Regions from separate parts of the Endozoicomonas sp. Z74 genome, predicted to be linked through region 3. Evidence: predicted binding sites of a transcription regulator. Region 3 holds the regulator's gene; each other region holds the start of a gene.
The links. The regulator sigma-54, encoded in region 3, starts transcription at its own class of promoters, with help from an activator protein. The targets are predictions, from matches to a motif close to TGGCACNNNNNTTGCTNT.

Region 1 (4,377 bases), on a different contig from region 3:
CTGGTACTGTCCAGGACGCCATAGCGGCACCAGGTACTGCCCACACAGGATTTCACGGTCCGAAGTGATTTCCCATAGGCATGGCCCGTTTCAAAACCGGCATCCACCAGGCGCTTCCAGATTCCGGGTAGTTCATTGACCTGGGCACCAAACAGGTCAATCCTCTGGCCACCGGTGATTTTGGTATAAAGGTTAAATTCTTTCGCCACTTCACCAATAACAATGAGTTTATCTGGCGTGATTTCGCCCCCCGGCACCCTGGGCACAATTGAGTAAGTGCCGTCTTTTTGCAGATTGCCAAGGAAGTAGTCGTTGGTATCCTGCAAGGGGGCGTGTTCTGACTTGAGGATGTAATCATTCCAGCAGGACGCCAGAATCGAGCCAATGGTGGGTTTACAGATATCACACCCCATGCCCCGACCGTGCTTCTCCACCACCTCATCAAAAGAGCGCAACTTCCCAACCCGAACCAGGTGATAGAGTTCCTGACGGGAGTGTGGGAAGTGTTCACAGATGTCTTTTTTGACTTCCACCCCCAACTGGGTGAGCTCATGATCGAGCACTTGCTTCACCAGCTGGGCACACCCCCCGCAGCCTGTTCCGGCACTGGTTTCAGCCTTCAGTGAGGCAATGTCCTGGCACCCACCGGCCACAGCCCCCACCAGGTCGCCTTTGCTGACATTAAAACAGGAACAGATCTGTGCAGTGTCCGGCAGCGCCGCCACCCCTAGCCCTGAAGAGGATGAGCCTTCGGTTAAAGGCAAAATCAATTCAGAGGGGTTGTCTGGCGGAGCGATGCCATTGAGCATCATCTGCAGCAGTGTGCCATAGTCTTCTGCCTCCCCTACCAGGACTGCACCCAACACCTTCTTTTTGGTTTTGGACACCACCAGTTTTTTATACACCTGATGCTCTTCATCGATAAACTGATAGCTGAGTGATCCCCCGGTATGACCATGGGCATCCCCGATGCTCGCCACATCGACTCCCATCAGTTTCAGCTTGGTACTCATATCCGCGCCGGTAAACTCAGTGTCAACGACACCGGTTAAATGGTCCACAGCCACCTGAGCCATTTGATAACCCGGAGCCACCAGGCCAAATATCCGGTTTTGCCACAAAGCACACTCTCCAATGGCATAAATAGCGGCATCCGACGTCTGGCAATAATTGTTGATCTCTATGCCGCCACGCTCCCCAACCGACAGTCCGGATTGTCTGGCCAGTTCATCTCTGGGTCGGATACCGGCGGAAAACAGAATAATATCGGTATTGAGCACCTCACCGTCAGCAAACTGCATCTGATGAACCGCTTCTTCGCCATCGGTAATTAACCGGGTATTTTTCCCGGTATGAATCTGCACGCCCAGGGCTTCTATTTTTTTCCGGAGCATGGCCCCACCGCCATCATCCACCTGAACGGCCATCAGCCGGGGGGCGAATTCAACCACATGGGTTTCAAGCCCCAGATCTTTTAATGCCTTGGCAGCTTCCAGACCGAGCAGACCTCCACCGACAACGGCCCCTGCTTTACTGTTTTGGGCCGCAGCGGTAATCGCCTCCAGGTCTTCAATGGTGCGATAGACAAAACAATTCTCTCTTTCATGTCCCGGAACGGGTGGCACAAAAGGATAGGAGCCCGTGGCCAGCACCAGTCGCTGATAATCAACCGTTCTTTTTTTATCCGTGGTTAATTGCTGATTTTCCCGGTCAATGGCCACGACCTTCTCATTGAGAATCAGGTCAATTCCCTGCTGCTGATAAAAGCCGTCGGGTACCATGGAAAGCTCATCCGCCGTACGGCCACTGAAATACTCGGAAAGATGAACCCGGTCATAAGCAGGCCGGCACTCCTCACCAAAAACAACCACCTGGTATTGCTCCAGTCCACCTGCAGCCACCAGCTTCTCCATAAAGCTGTGGCCTACCATACCGTTACCGACGACTACCAGGGTTGGTTTCCTGCTCATTCCGGCCCATCCTTCTTTCTGGAAGATCAATGCATTAAGTTGAGTACCCACTCTTATGCCGTACTCTTGGCAGGTGTTGTTAGCAGGTGTTATGCCAACCCAATACGTATAACCGTTAAAGGTAAAAAGGATGAATAAGGCCGTTAATTGACAGATGCCAGCCCGAAGAGCGCACCAAAAAAAGACAGTCGCATTTTAGCCCGTGTTATTTTGGTGCAATTTATTTTCTTTTAAACGGCAACGCTACCGTTTTCCACCTGGCCTGATCTTTGCTATCCCTCTTTTGAAAAGCGCTTAAACTCTCGTTCACTAATAAAAAGCGACTCATAGGCCGTTATGAATAACCCCGACCGTTTCAACCTGCTCTCATTTAATGGGAAAACCAAAATTCTGCACCTTTCCTGGATTGCGTTTTTTATCAGCTTTGTGGTCTGGTTCAACCATGCCCCACTGGCTCTGGCTATTGCCGACTCCCTGGGGCTGACCCGGGAGCAATTAAAGACATTGCTGATTCTGAATGTGGCGTTAACCATTCCTGCCCGGGTATTGATTGGCATGCTCACAGACCGGTTTGGCCCCCGCAGAACCTACTCAGCCCTTCTGGCCCTCTGCAGCATTCCCTGCTTTATGTATGCCCTGGCCGATAACTTCACCCAGGCGGCCATCGCCCGTTTTCTGCTGGGAACCATTGGTGCCGGTTTTGTGATCGGCATCCGCATGGTGTCCGAGTGGTTCCCCGCCCGCCAGCTGGGAACCGCTGAAGGCATCTACGGTGGCTGGGGCAACTTCGGTTCTGCCGCCGCGGCCATGAGCCTGCCCGGTCTGGCGCTGCTCTTTGGCGGAGAAGATGGCTGGCGCTACGCCGTAGGCGTAACAGGCCTTCTTTCACTGGGTTATAGCGTTATCTACTTCTTCAATGTCACCGACACCCCTAAAGGCTCTACTTACTTCCGCCCAAAAAATATCGGAGCCATGGAAGTCACGTCAAAAAACGACTTCTTTCTGTTATTGCTGATGAAAATTCCCATGTATGCGGCCCTGGCCCTGCTGGCCTGGAAGCTGTCCCCCAATGGCGTCAGCATGTTGTCTGGCGGTGTCGTCAACGCAATCTACTTGAGCCTGGTATTACTGTATGCCTTTGACTGCTGGAAAGTGTGGCAGGTCAACAAAGAAATCTTCTCAACCCCGGTTCCGGCGATTCATCAGTATAAGTTCAAACAGGTTGCGGTTTTGAATGTGCTGTACTTTGCCACTTTTGGCTCAGAGCTCGCCGTGGTGTCCATGCTGCCCCTCTTTTTTGCCGACACCTTCCAACTGGATCCGGTGATGGCGGGCCTGGTGGCCTCTGCCTATGCCTTTATGAACCTGATGTCCCGCCCCGGTGGCGGCCTGATCAGTGACCGCTTTGGCCGAAAATCCACCTTATTGATCATGACCGCAGGGTTGGCCGTGGGTTACCTGGTGATGAGCGTTATCGATTCCAGCTGGCCCCTGGTGATGGCTGTTATTGCCGCCATGACCTGTTCCTTCTTTGTTCAGGCTGGCGAAGGAGCCGTATTTGCAGTGGTCCCCCTGATCAAGCGAAGGCTGACCGGACAGATTGCCGGTATGACCGGAGCCTATGGTAATGTGGGGGCTGTCTTCTATCTCACGGTGCTTTCCCTGGTGGATTACCAGACCTTTTTCATGGTCATCGCCGCCACTGCCGCACTGGGTTTTCTGGCCCTGCTGTTAATGGAAGAGCCCAAAGGCCAGATGGCTGAAGTGATGCCCGATGGCAGTGTCACCATGATTGATGTAGCCTGAGGATCTGATCTGACCAGGTAATATCTACAATGTGCCTGGTCTTACCCATAGATGGAAGCTTAGCTGTGCTAGTATGGGGAACATTTGAATTCAGTTTTATCCTGGTAGTATGATTGCACCGCTCGTTATTCCATTTCTTGGGTTGTGCATGGTTGGGATCTCTTTTTCTGCCATGGCTGGAGTGGATCATCAGAAACACCATGATCACTCGATAACCTCTTTAAAGTCGGACAATCCAGAGCTCTGGCAGGCTTTGGGACTTGACGCTCTGGGGGCAGGAACAATGAGTTTAACCCCCATCCCGGAGGCACAATTTTCCAGCTTTTTAGTCATGACTGCACAGGATAGTCAACGACCAACCTTCATTCAGAGCAAAGTAGCTAAAACGACTAACTGCCTCTCCTTAAGCAAAATAGGAGATGAGCTTAATAGAGCGCACCAGCCCTCCCCCACCACTTGGTCATTATGGGAATGGATTGGAAGAACGATAAAAGAGGTTATTGCTCCCATTGAATCCATGCTGGTTGTCCACTTTCCCAGCTTATTATACAACCCCTTATCGTATCTGGGCATGGCTCACTCATTTCACCCCTCGGAAATC
Region 2 (4,377 bases), on a different contig from region 3:
AGATCGATCCGGTCAACCAGTGGGCCGGACAGTCGGTTGCGGTACCGGGTTATTTGTTCCGGACTGCACCGGCAGGAACGCTGCTGATCTCCAAGGTATCCACAGGGACAGGGATTCATGGCACCAATCAACTGAAAAGAAGCCGGATATCGCTCACTGCCGCGAACTCTGGTTATTATGACTTCTCCACTTTCCAAAGGTTCCCTCAGCGTTTCCAGGGCTTGTCGCTGAAATTCGGGCATTTCATCCAGGAACAGAACGCCGTTATGGGCATAGGAGATTTCACCGGGCCTGGGCTGGCTACCACCACCCGCCAGAGAAATAGCAGAGGAAGTGTGGTGGGGCGCCCGAAAAGGGCGTTGTTTCCAGCCAAGCGTCCCCTGGCCCGCTTTCAGAGAATGAATAGCCGCCACCTCCAGGGCTTCTGCCTCCGTCATTGGCGGAAGTATCCCCGGCAGTCTTGAGGCCAGCATGGTTTTTCCGGAACCGGGGGGACCAAAGAGCAGGATGTGATGGCTTCCTGCGGCGGCGGTGATCAGAGCCCGCTTGGCCTGGTTCTGTCCCTGGACGTCAGCCAGGTCCGGATAGCGGGTATGGGTGACAGAAGTGTCGGCCTGACTGGGGGCAATCTGGATTTTGCCACTGATGTAACCACAGACTGTAGACAGGCTGCTGGCCGCAATCACCCGGGTTCCACGAACCATTGCGGCCATGGAGGCATTCTGGCTGGGAGTGATGAGCTCTCTCCCCTGCCGGTCACAGGCAGCGGAAGCTGGCAAGATAGCCCTGACCGGCCTTAGCTGGCCGGACAGGGCCAGCTCACCCAGAAATTCACGGTCTTCCAGCACCGTTGTCGGAAGTTGCCCTGAGGCAACAAGAATCCCCAGGGCAATGGGCAGATCAAAACGGCTGCCTTCCTTTGGCAGGTCGGCGGGCGCCAGATTGACCGTAATGCGACTATCGGGAAACTCAAAACCACTGTTGATCAGAGCACTTCTGACCCGGTCTTTGCTTTCACGAACGGCGGCTTCCGGGAGACCGACAATATTCAGGGCAGGCAGCCCTGCCGAAAGATGCACTTCCACCGAAACGGCAGGAGCATGAATGCCGTGACATGCCCGGGTATGAACCTGTGCCAGTCTTGATACCATCGATGATTGTTGACCGCTTACACTGCTCTGGATCAACAAAGATAGCAGGTTGACTACAAGCTGCCTGGACGATCAGCTATTCACTGGGTGATTCGTCTGTTGGAGTCAGAGAACCGCTCTCATGGCTCTGCAGGGCTTCAACGATTTTTTCCAGCTCCTCCAGTCTTTGCCGGGTATGCTTCAGCACCGCCACCTGAGTATCGAACTCCTCCCGGGTCACCAGCTCCAGACGGGAAAGAGCGCTGCTGACCAGAGCCCGGATGTTATTTTCAATATCTTCCCGGGTACGGCTTTTTTCACCACTGAGCATCTCTCCGGCCTTGCCGGCAATGGTGTTAATCAGTGTGGCTTTGTCAATCATCAGTAATGTCTGGCTGGGTGCGGTCAATAGAATCAATGCCGATGAGCATACCATAAAACTGCCATTTGCCGATGATTCCAGTCGATAGCTGATCGGGCTGCTATGGCTGCTTTCCATAAATCTGTGCCAGCCGTTCTTTAAGATATTCACCTGCGGTAACCGGTGGGTACTTGCGGGCCTCATCAGGATAAAGATCTTTTGAGTCAACCAGAGCACTCGCTGGCGGCGCCACAAAAAGGATAAGGGAATACCGTTCAGGCCAGACACTGAGAGTTTCATCCGCAAAGACTCTGTGGGGCGTGGCCACCAGGCGGTCATTACTCCAGCGGGAAAGCATGTCGGCCACATGAACCAGAACAGTGCCCGGTTTTCTTTTCAGTGACCGCCAGCGACCCTGAATGTCTCTAACCTGGAGCCCTTCTGCGTCATCCAGCAGCATCACCACTGAGAGCGTATCGAAATCGGTGTGTTCACCAAATCGTATATTTCCCCGCCGCTTTGTCTGTCCCATAGCAGGATAGTGGTTCAACCGGAAAGTGCTGTTGGCCACCTCCAGCCGGTGCTGATTGACCAGAAAACCCGCTTCAAGGGAAAGGGCTTTCTCAATCAGTGCAAGAATAGAACTGGCCGCAGCACTGGCCTCTTTCCGGTAGGCTTCCAGCTCAGCCATCAGGCCGGACTCCCTCAATGGCTCAGGCCAGTCCGATGGCTTCATGCCATTAACTATGTCCAGGGACTCAACGTAATGCTCCCGGTAACTGCTATGGGTCGTGCCATATTGCTCACTCCCCGGACCGGTGTAGCCCCGGACATAACCGGGCACCCCAAAGCGGAATTTGGCCTTTTCTGACGGAGAGTATCCATGAAAGAAACGCCGGGCCGTACGGAGTATGTTTTCTCTCACACTGTCTGAAGCCAGAGGCAGCCCACTGAAATAGGCGATACCTGTCGTGGTATAGGCGCTGAGCAGTTGCGAAGGCGCATCCGGGTCATTGACATCAATAGTGACAATCTCAGTGTTATGACGGTCTTCCAAGGGGGCTCCAGAAACGGTAATGAAAGGCATTGCGACGATCAGCAGGCCAAATAAAAAAAACCAAGCCCTGATAAGAACCTTTGCTCCCATTTCCCGAAGGGGTTCTGAGAAAGCGTTAGCCTTGTTTGCCCGAAGCCTGAAAAGGCTCTCTGGAAAAAGTGCTTTCATTCGCATGCTTCTTTTTGGTGCACGAATGCAGGGCGCGAAAGGGTTACAGTGCATCAATATAGTGCATTCACGGAATACATCTGCTTTTTGTAACCCTCTTAATGGCGGCTTATGGGCCTGGCTCTGATAACGCAAGGGGATGATCAAAGCTGGCACAATGCCTGCATAAGTGAAAACCGCAAAGAGGGTGGTCGGTTACCGGCTGTACTTAAAGAGTCACTGAATTGTTTTCCTGCCGGTTGCGCTTGTAACAGAAATGGAAATGCGTAGACTCGGGAAACTGCAGTTTATCCAGATCACCCCTCCCGGATAACGCTTTCGGTCAATACTCGCAGATAAAAATCAGCCAGGAGAATCGTCGATGAAGTTGGTATCAGCCATTATCAAGCCCTTCAAGCTTGATGACGTGCGTGAAGCACTTTCGGATATTGGTGTTCAGGGAATCACCGTCACTGAGGTCAAGGGGTTTGGGCGCCAGAAAGGGCATACCGAACTCTATCGCGGTGCTGAATATGTGGTGGACTTCCTCCCCAAGGTCAAAATTGAAGTGGCCATTGCCGACGACTTGCTGGATCAAGTCATTGAAGCGGTGTCCAATGCGGCCAATACCGGCAAGATTGGTGATGGCAAAATTTTTGTCACCGCCCTTGAGCAGGCGATCCGGATTCGTACCGGCGAAACCGGTGCAGACGCCATCTGAGCCAGCATAAACCCTTTGGCTGAACGCCACCGGATACGGTGAACATTCAGCAGTAAAAGTCACCATCAGTCTTGAGCCGTATATAAACAGCCTTGGGCTGAAGAAAAAAGATAAAAACAATTTAAATTTTACTGGGAGGGGTCCCGTGGAAGATACAACTCAGTTGTCGTATGCACTCGACACATTCTACTTTCTTATGTGCGGCGCACTGGTCATGTGGATGGCCGCTGGCTTTGCCATGCTCGAAGCTGGCCTGGTGCGCTCCAAGAACACCGTTGAAATTCTCACCAAGAATGTGGCCCTGTTTGCCATAGCCTGCACCATGTACCTGCTGTGCGGATACCAGATCATGTACCCCGGCGCTAATGAAGGCGGCATTCTGCCTATGTTTGGCACCCTGCTGGGGACAGAGAACAGCGTTGAAGCGGTGGTCGCCGGTGGTGACGACGCGCCTTATTACTCATTGCGCTCTGACTTCTTCTTCCAGGTGGTCTTTGTGGCAACCGCCATGTCCATCGTCTCCGGTGCCGTGGCTGAACGGATGAAACTCTGGGCCTTCCTGCTGTTTGCTGTCTTTATGACCGGTTTTATTTACCCGGTACAGGGTTTCTGGAAGTGGGGCGGTGGTTTCTTGAACGCAGCAGGCTTCCAGGACTTCGCCGGTTCCGGCGTGGTTCACATGGCCGGTGCCTCCGCTGCTCTGGCTGGTGTCCTGCTGCTGGGTGCCCGCAAAGGCAAATACACCAATGGGGGGGCCATCAATGCCATGCCCGGTGCCAACCTGCCTCTGGCAACCCTGGGAACCTTTATCCTGTGGCTGGGCTGGTTTGGTTTCAACGGAGGCTCGCAGCTGAAAATTGCCGACGTTGAAAACGCCAACGCCGTTGCCCAGATTTTCGTCAACACCAATGCCGGTGCCGCCGGGGGTGTCATTGCTGCCCTGATCGTAGCACGACTGCTG
Region 3 (4,377 bases):
CCGTATTATTGGGGCTGGCAGCCATAGGATAGCTGTATTTTATGATGATCGCGTGACCGGGGGAAGGCGTGGGGAAAAGTAGGGCGGGCAGATTCGTTAGTGGTAGTAACACCCCTGTTATCCATTTCTGTGAATGTTATCCGTATTGTTTGGTCTTAATTCGAAGCAGAGGGGCTTTATGGGTTGTCCATAGATCCAGGATGTTTTGAATAAATCACTTTATAAAGGAGATAGGTTATGGACGCGAATACATCAGTTATGAAATTGGATATTTTAGATGACACTTCAAGTTTGAGCAGTGGTTATGGTACTGGCGATTCAAGTGCAGCAAGTACCCCGACAGGAGAAGAAAACGCTGTTTTTTTTAGATCTGAAACGGGTGCTAAAAAAGTAGTCAAAGAAGAAAGCCCTAAAACCAAGTTGATCCCTAATAAATGGGTTGTCAATTGCACTATGGATATGGAAACAGAAGTGGCTCTCGAGCCAAAGAGCTTGAAGGAGCGGATCGTAGCAGTGCTGTTAAGTCCGATTAACTGGATTATTGAGAAGATCAAGGGTAAGCCAGAGGCTGTCTCCTATGCAAATGGGAGTGGTTACGCTGCTACAGAATTCCGATTTTCTGAGGCAACGGCCAGTCGACCTGCTCTTAAAAGTGATTACTCATATCAGTATCCTAGGGCTGAAATGTCAGATGAAAGCTTGACAGTTCGTGATCCGAACCAGGTAAGTATCACTATTACTGATGCTGACGGTGAAGGGCGAGAGGTGGATTTTGTCAGTGTCCGAAACCCTGAGATGTCCGAAGAGGAATACAGGCGAAGAATGGAGGCCTTGGAGCATTTCAATGCGAAGCTTGCTTCAGCTGAGAAAGCAAGAGATGAAAAGCTGGAGGCTATCAAGGAAGATGCAAAGGCTATGCATGACAAAGGCCTGAACAGACGACAGTTTAACCTGAAAGAGTCCAGTCAGGCCCATGAGATGAGAAGTGAACATGCTCAGGCGCGTATGGAGGATGCTAATGACAGGCGGGAGAAACACCTTGAGGGTATAAGAGAAAAGCAAAGAAAAGCAGCTGAGAAAAGGGATGCTATTCGGCAAAAGGCTGCTGAACGCAAGAAGCAGGCGACCCCTGAGGTTGAGGCTCTTAAGAGTAATATAAGTGCATTAGCCGTTGAAAACATGAAGCTTGCACAGCAAAACCAGCAGGTATTGACCAAGCTTGATCAGATAGTTGAAGCCTCGGCACCTAAAAAGGGTGTTGGATCAATGCTGGCCAATATTGTTAGTTACTTTGTTGGTTGATTGGTCTAGTTGTTTCATTGAGTGTCTGCATGCTAAATCATGCGGCTCTTAGAATACTGACCTAGGTAAAAAGCCCCCACTTCAGTACTGGATTGTTGTGGGGGTTTTGCTTTGCTGTTCCCAATGCTCATGCTGGGGCAGCGGTCAAGTATTGATACAGCGCCTGCGCATCTTCAGTCGCTCGCAACTCCCCAAGCAATGACTCTGATTGAAAACGCTCCGCCAGAGCCCTGAGAATATCCAGGTGCTCCTGGTTCTCCCCTTCCGGTACAATCAGGGCAAAGACCAGATCCACTGGTTTCCGGTCCACCGCATCATAATCCACTGGCTCATCCAGCCGCATAAACAACCCGATGGGTTCCGGGCAGGCTTTGCAGCGGCAGTGGGGGATGGCAATACCATTGCCCAGGCCTGTGGTGCCCAGTCGCTCCCGGGCAATCAGTGCCTCAAACAGCTCCTTGGCATTGATGGCAGGCACTTCGCTGCTGATGCGTTCGGCAATAAATTCAAGGATTTTTTTCTTGCTGACCCCGTGCACACCGTGAAAGGTGCGCCCGGGAGTAAGGATGTGATTAATGATCATACACTCTTTATTGAAGAGACCGGATAGTGGGGCTGGTCAGACGACAAGATTCGGGTCGCTTCGGGGCGTCTTGGATTAAAGCCGCCCACTGGCTCCCTGCATCCGACCCAGCGTTTTTTCCTTGTGCTTGACCAGCTGCCGGTCAAGCCTGTCCGACAATTGGTCAATGGCGGCGTACATGTCTTCATTCTCTGCGGTGGCGTTGATATCGGCTCCACGGGTATGCAGAACCGCTTCTGCCTTGTGGACCAGCTTCTCTACACTCAGAGTCACCTGTACATTGGTGATATTGTCAAAGTGGGCGCCCAGACGTTCCAGTTTCTTGGCGACGTAGTCGTGCAGAGCTTCTGTTACCTCGACATGATGTCCACTGATGTTGACTTGCATGTAACGCTCTCCTGATCCCATTTCCAGATGTTTACCAGTGCGCGGGATTTTCGTACTGGCTGTATTATGGATTTTAACACTCTCCCTGCTGCTTGCGATGCCCTGGGGCAAAAAAACATCAGGGCACCAGTTGCTTTCGCTCATTAGAGGGTGGCAGGTTCATGGATTCGCGGTATTTGGCGATGGTCCGTCTGGCCACTTTTATCCCCTGTTCTCCCAGCAGGCTGGCAATTTTATTATCGCTCAAGGGTTTACGGGTATTTTCTTCCGCAATCAGCTTTCGAATATGGGCCCGGATGGCCGTTGATGAACACTCTCCTCCGGATGCCGTACTGACATGGCTGGAGAAAAAGTACTTCAGTTCATAGACCCCACGAGGGGTGTGCATGTATTTCTGGGTGGTCACCCGGGAGATCGTAGACTCATGCATGCCAACGGCTTCGGCGATATCGGCCAGTACCAGAGGCTTCATGGCCTCGTCACCGTGTTCCAGAAAGTCCTGCTGGTAAGCGATGATCTGACTGGCCACTTTCATCAGAGTTTCATTCCGGCTCTGAAGGTTTTTCAGGAACCATCGGGCTTCCTGAAGATGGTTTTTCATGAAGACGTTATCACGACTGCTGTTGGCCCGCTGTACCATGGAGGCGTAATTGTTGTTGATGCGCAGTTTAGGCAGAGCGTCGGAGTTCAGTTCCACCACCCAGCGGTTTTTTTCCTTGCGCACGGATATGTCAGGGACCACATACTCTGCCTCGGAAGGATCGATTACGTTGCCGGGCTTGGGCGTCAGACTCTGGATCAGGCCAAGCGCCTCGCGCAGCTGATCTTCCTTGAGCTTGGTTTTGCGCATGATCTGAGCATAATCTCTGGCCCCCAGGGCTTCAAGATGCTGCTGAATCAGTTTTTCGGCATTCTGGTAATGGGGGGTATCGTCTGGCAGTTGCTGCAGCTGAACCAGCAGGCACTCTTTCAGATCACTGCTGGCGCAGCCAATGGGGTCAAACTGCTGAATGCGGTGCTGAAGCACCTTCAGTTCTTCCAGGTCCAGTTCTTCCAGCTGGCTCTGCAGGGAGACATAGAGTTCATCCATGCTGCAGGTTAGATAGCCATCGGGATTGACCGCTTCGATAATGGCCAGGCCCAGCAGACGGTCCCGGTCGCTCATCGGGGCCATATCCAGCTGCCATTGAAGATGATCCTGAAGGGATTCCACGGTTTTGGAGCGGGAGAGGGGGTCGTATTCATCATCGCCACTGGCGGCAGGCAGGCTGGAATACACCTCGTCCCAGGCTGAGTCGACGGGCAGCTCGTTGGGAATGTTGTCTGCCCATTCCGCCATTTCCTGGGGCTGAGGCTCGATGGTGGTTTCGCTCAGATCCACCAGCTCTTCCTTGCCTCCGGAATCCGCTGCGTTGTCTGCTGTTGCGTCGGCAGCGGAATCACTGGCCTGGTTATCCTCTGCTTCCAGCATGGGATTGGATTCCAGGGCTTCCTGGATTTCATGCTGAAGGTCCAGCGTGGATAGTTGTAGCAGCCGGATGGCCTGCTGCAGCTGGGGAGTCATGGTCAGCTGCTGGCCCATCTTGAGCTGTAAAGAAGGCTTCATAGGGCAACCGTATACCTTTACTTCGTTGTCCGCTGGAGACCGTAACACCTTTTCGCCTGATTCAGCAGTCCAGTCCCAATGACTGTCAGTCAGCTTATTCAGACCGCCGGTGTCTGGTCAGTATTAGCACGGATGCTTTTGCGACCACTCTCCATGTGTGGCTGATTATAAACCCATAGTCAGGCCCGAAAAAAGTTGTATGAGCAAAAATAGAGATAAAAAAGTGTCATGAATACCCTGTTTTGGAGAGAAGACCTCAGGGAAGTTTCCGCCCGGATAACAGCGATGGGTTCTTCCTGCAGGGCGCTATCAGCGCTATCCACGGCGGAAATGAGAGTTACCCCGATAGCTTTTTTTTAAGTTGAGGCAATAACCCATTGGATTGATTTCGATCAATTACAAACGATAGTCCAAAAAATAGCCTGCCCGTCAATTTAAGATGATGGGAATCCCATGGATATTTTAATCGTTATACCAATTGTGGCGCTGGTGGTGTATG

Region 1: ACNRUY_RS13885 (NarK family nitrate/nitrite MFS transporter) is a predicted target of sigma-54. The motif match lies at 2,229-2,246, and genes of this name have one in related genera.
Region 2: glnK (P-II family nitrogen regulator) is a predicted target of sigma-54. The motif match lies at 2,867-2,884, and genes of this name have one in related genera.

Annotation. Positions count from the first base shown of each region.
Region 1 is NZ_JBLYZI010000044.1:23,418-27,794, forward strand. Features, by position in the region: gene nirB (nitrite reductase large subunit NirB) at 1-1,970, opposite strand, end outside; gene ACNRUY_RS13885 (NarK family nitrate/nitrite MFS transporter) at 2,307-3,776, shown strand; gene ACNRUY_RS13890 (hypothetical protein) at 3,886-4,377, shown strand, end outside.
Region 2 is NZ_JBLYZI010000135.1:5,502-9,878, reverse strand. Features, by position in the region: gene ACNRUY_RS23935 (YifB family Mg chelatase-like AAA ATPase) at 1-1,151, opposite strand, end outside; gene ACNRUY_RS23930 (accessory factor UbiK family protein) at 1,228-1,629, opposite strand; gene ACNRUY_RS23925 (2OG-Fe(II) oxygenase family protein) at 1,613-2,716, opposite strand; gene glnK (P-II family nitrogen regulator) at 3,078-3,416, shown strand; gene ACNRUY_RS23915 (ammonium transporter) at 3,562-4,377, shown strand, end outside.
Region 3 is NZ_JBLYZI010000032.1:9,947-14,323, forward strand. Features, by position in the region: gene ACNRUY_RS11365 (F0F1 ATP synthase subunit B family protein) at 238-1,302, shown strand; gene ptsN (PTS IIA-like nitrogen regulatory protein PtsN) at 1,430-1,885, opposite strand; gene hpf (ribosome hibernation-promoting factor, HPF/YfiA family) at 1,961-2,272, opposite strand; gene ACNRUY_RS11380 (RNA polymerase factor sigma-54) at 2,391-3,878, opposite strand; gene dcuC (C4-dicarboxylate transporter DcuC) at 4,332-4,377, shown strand, end outside.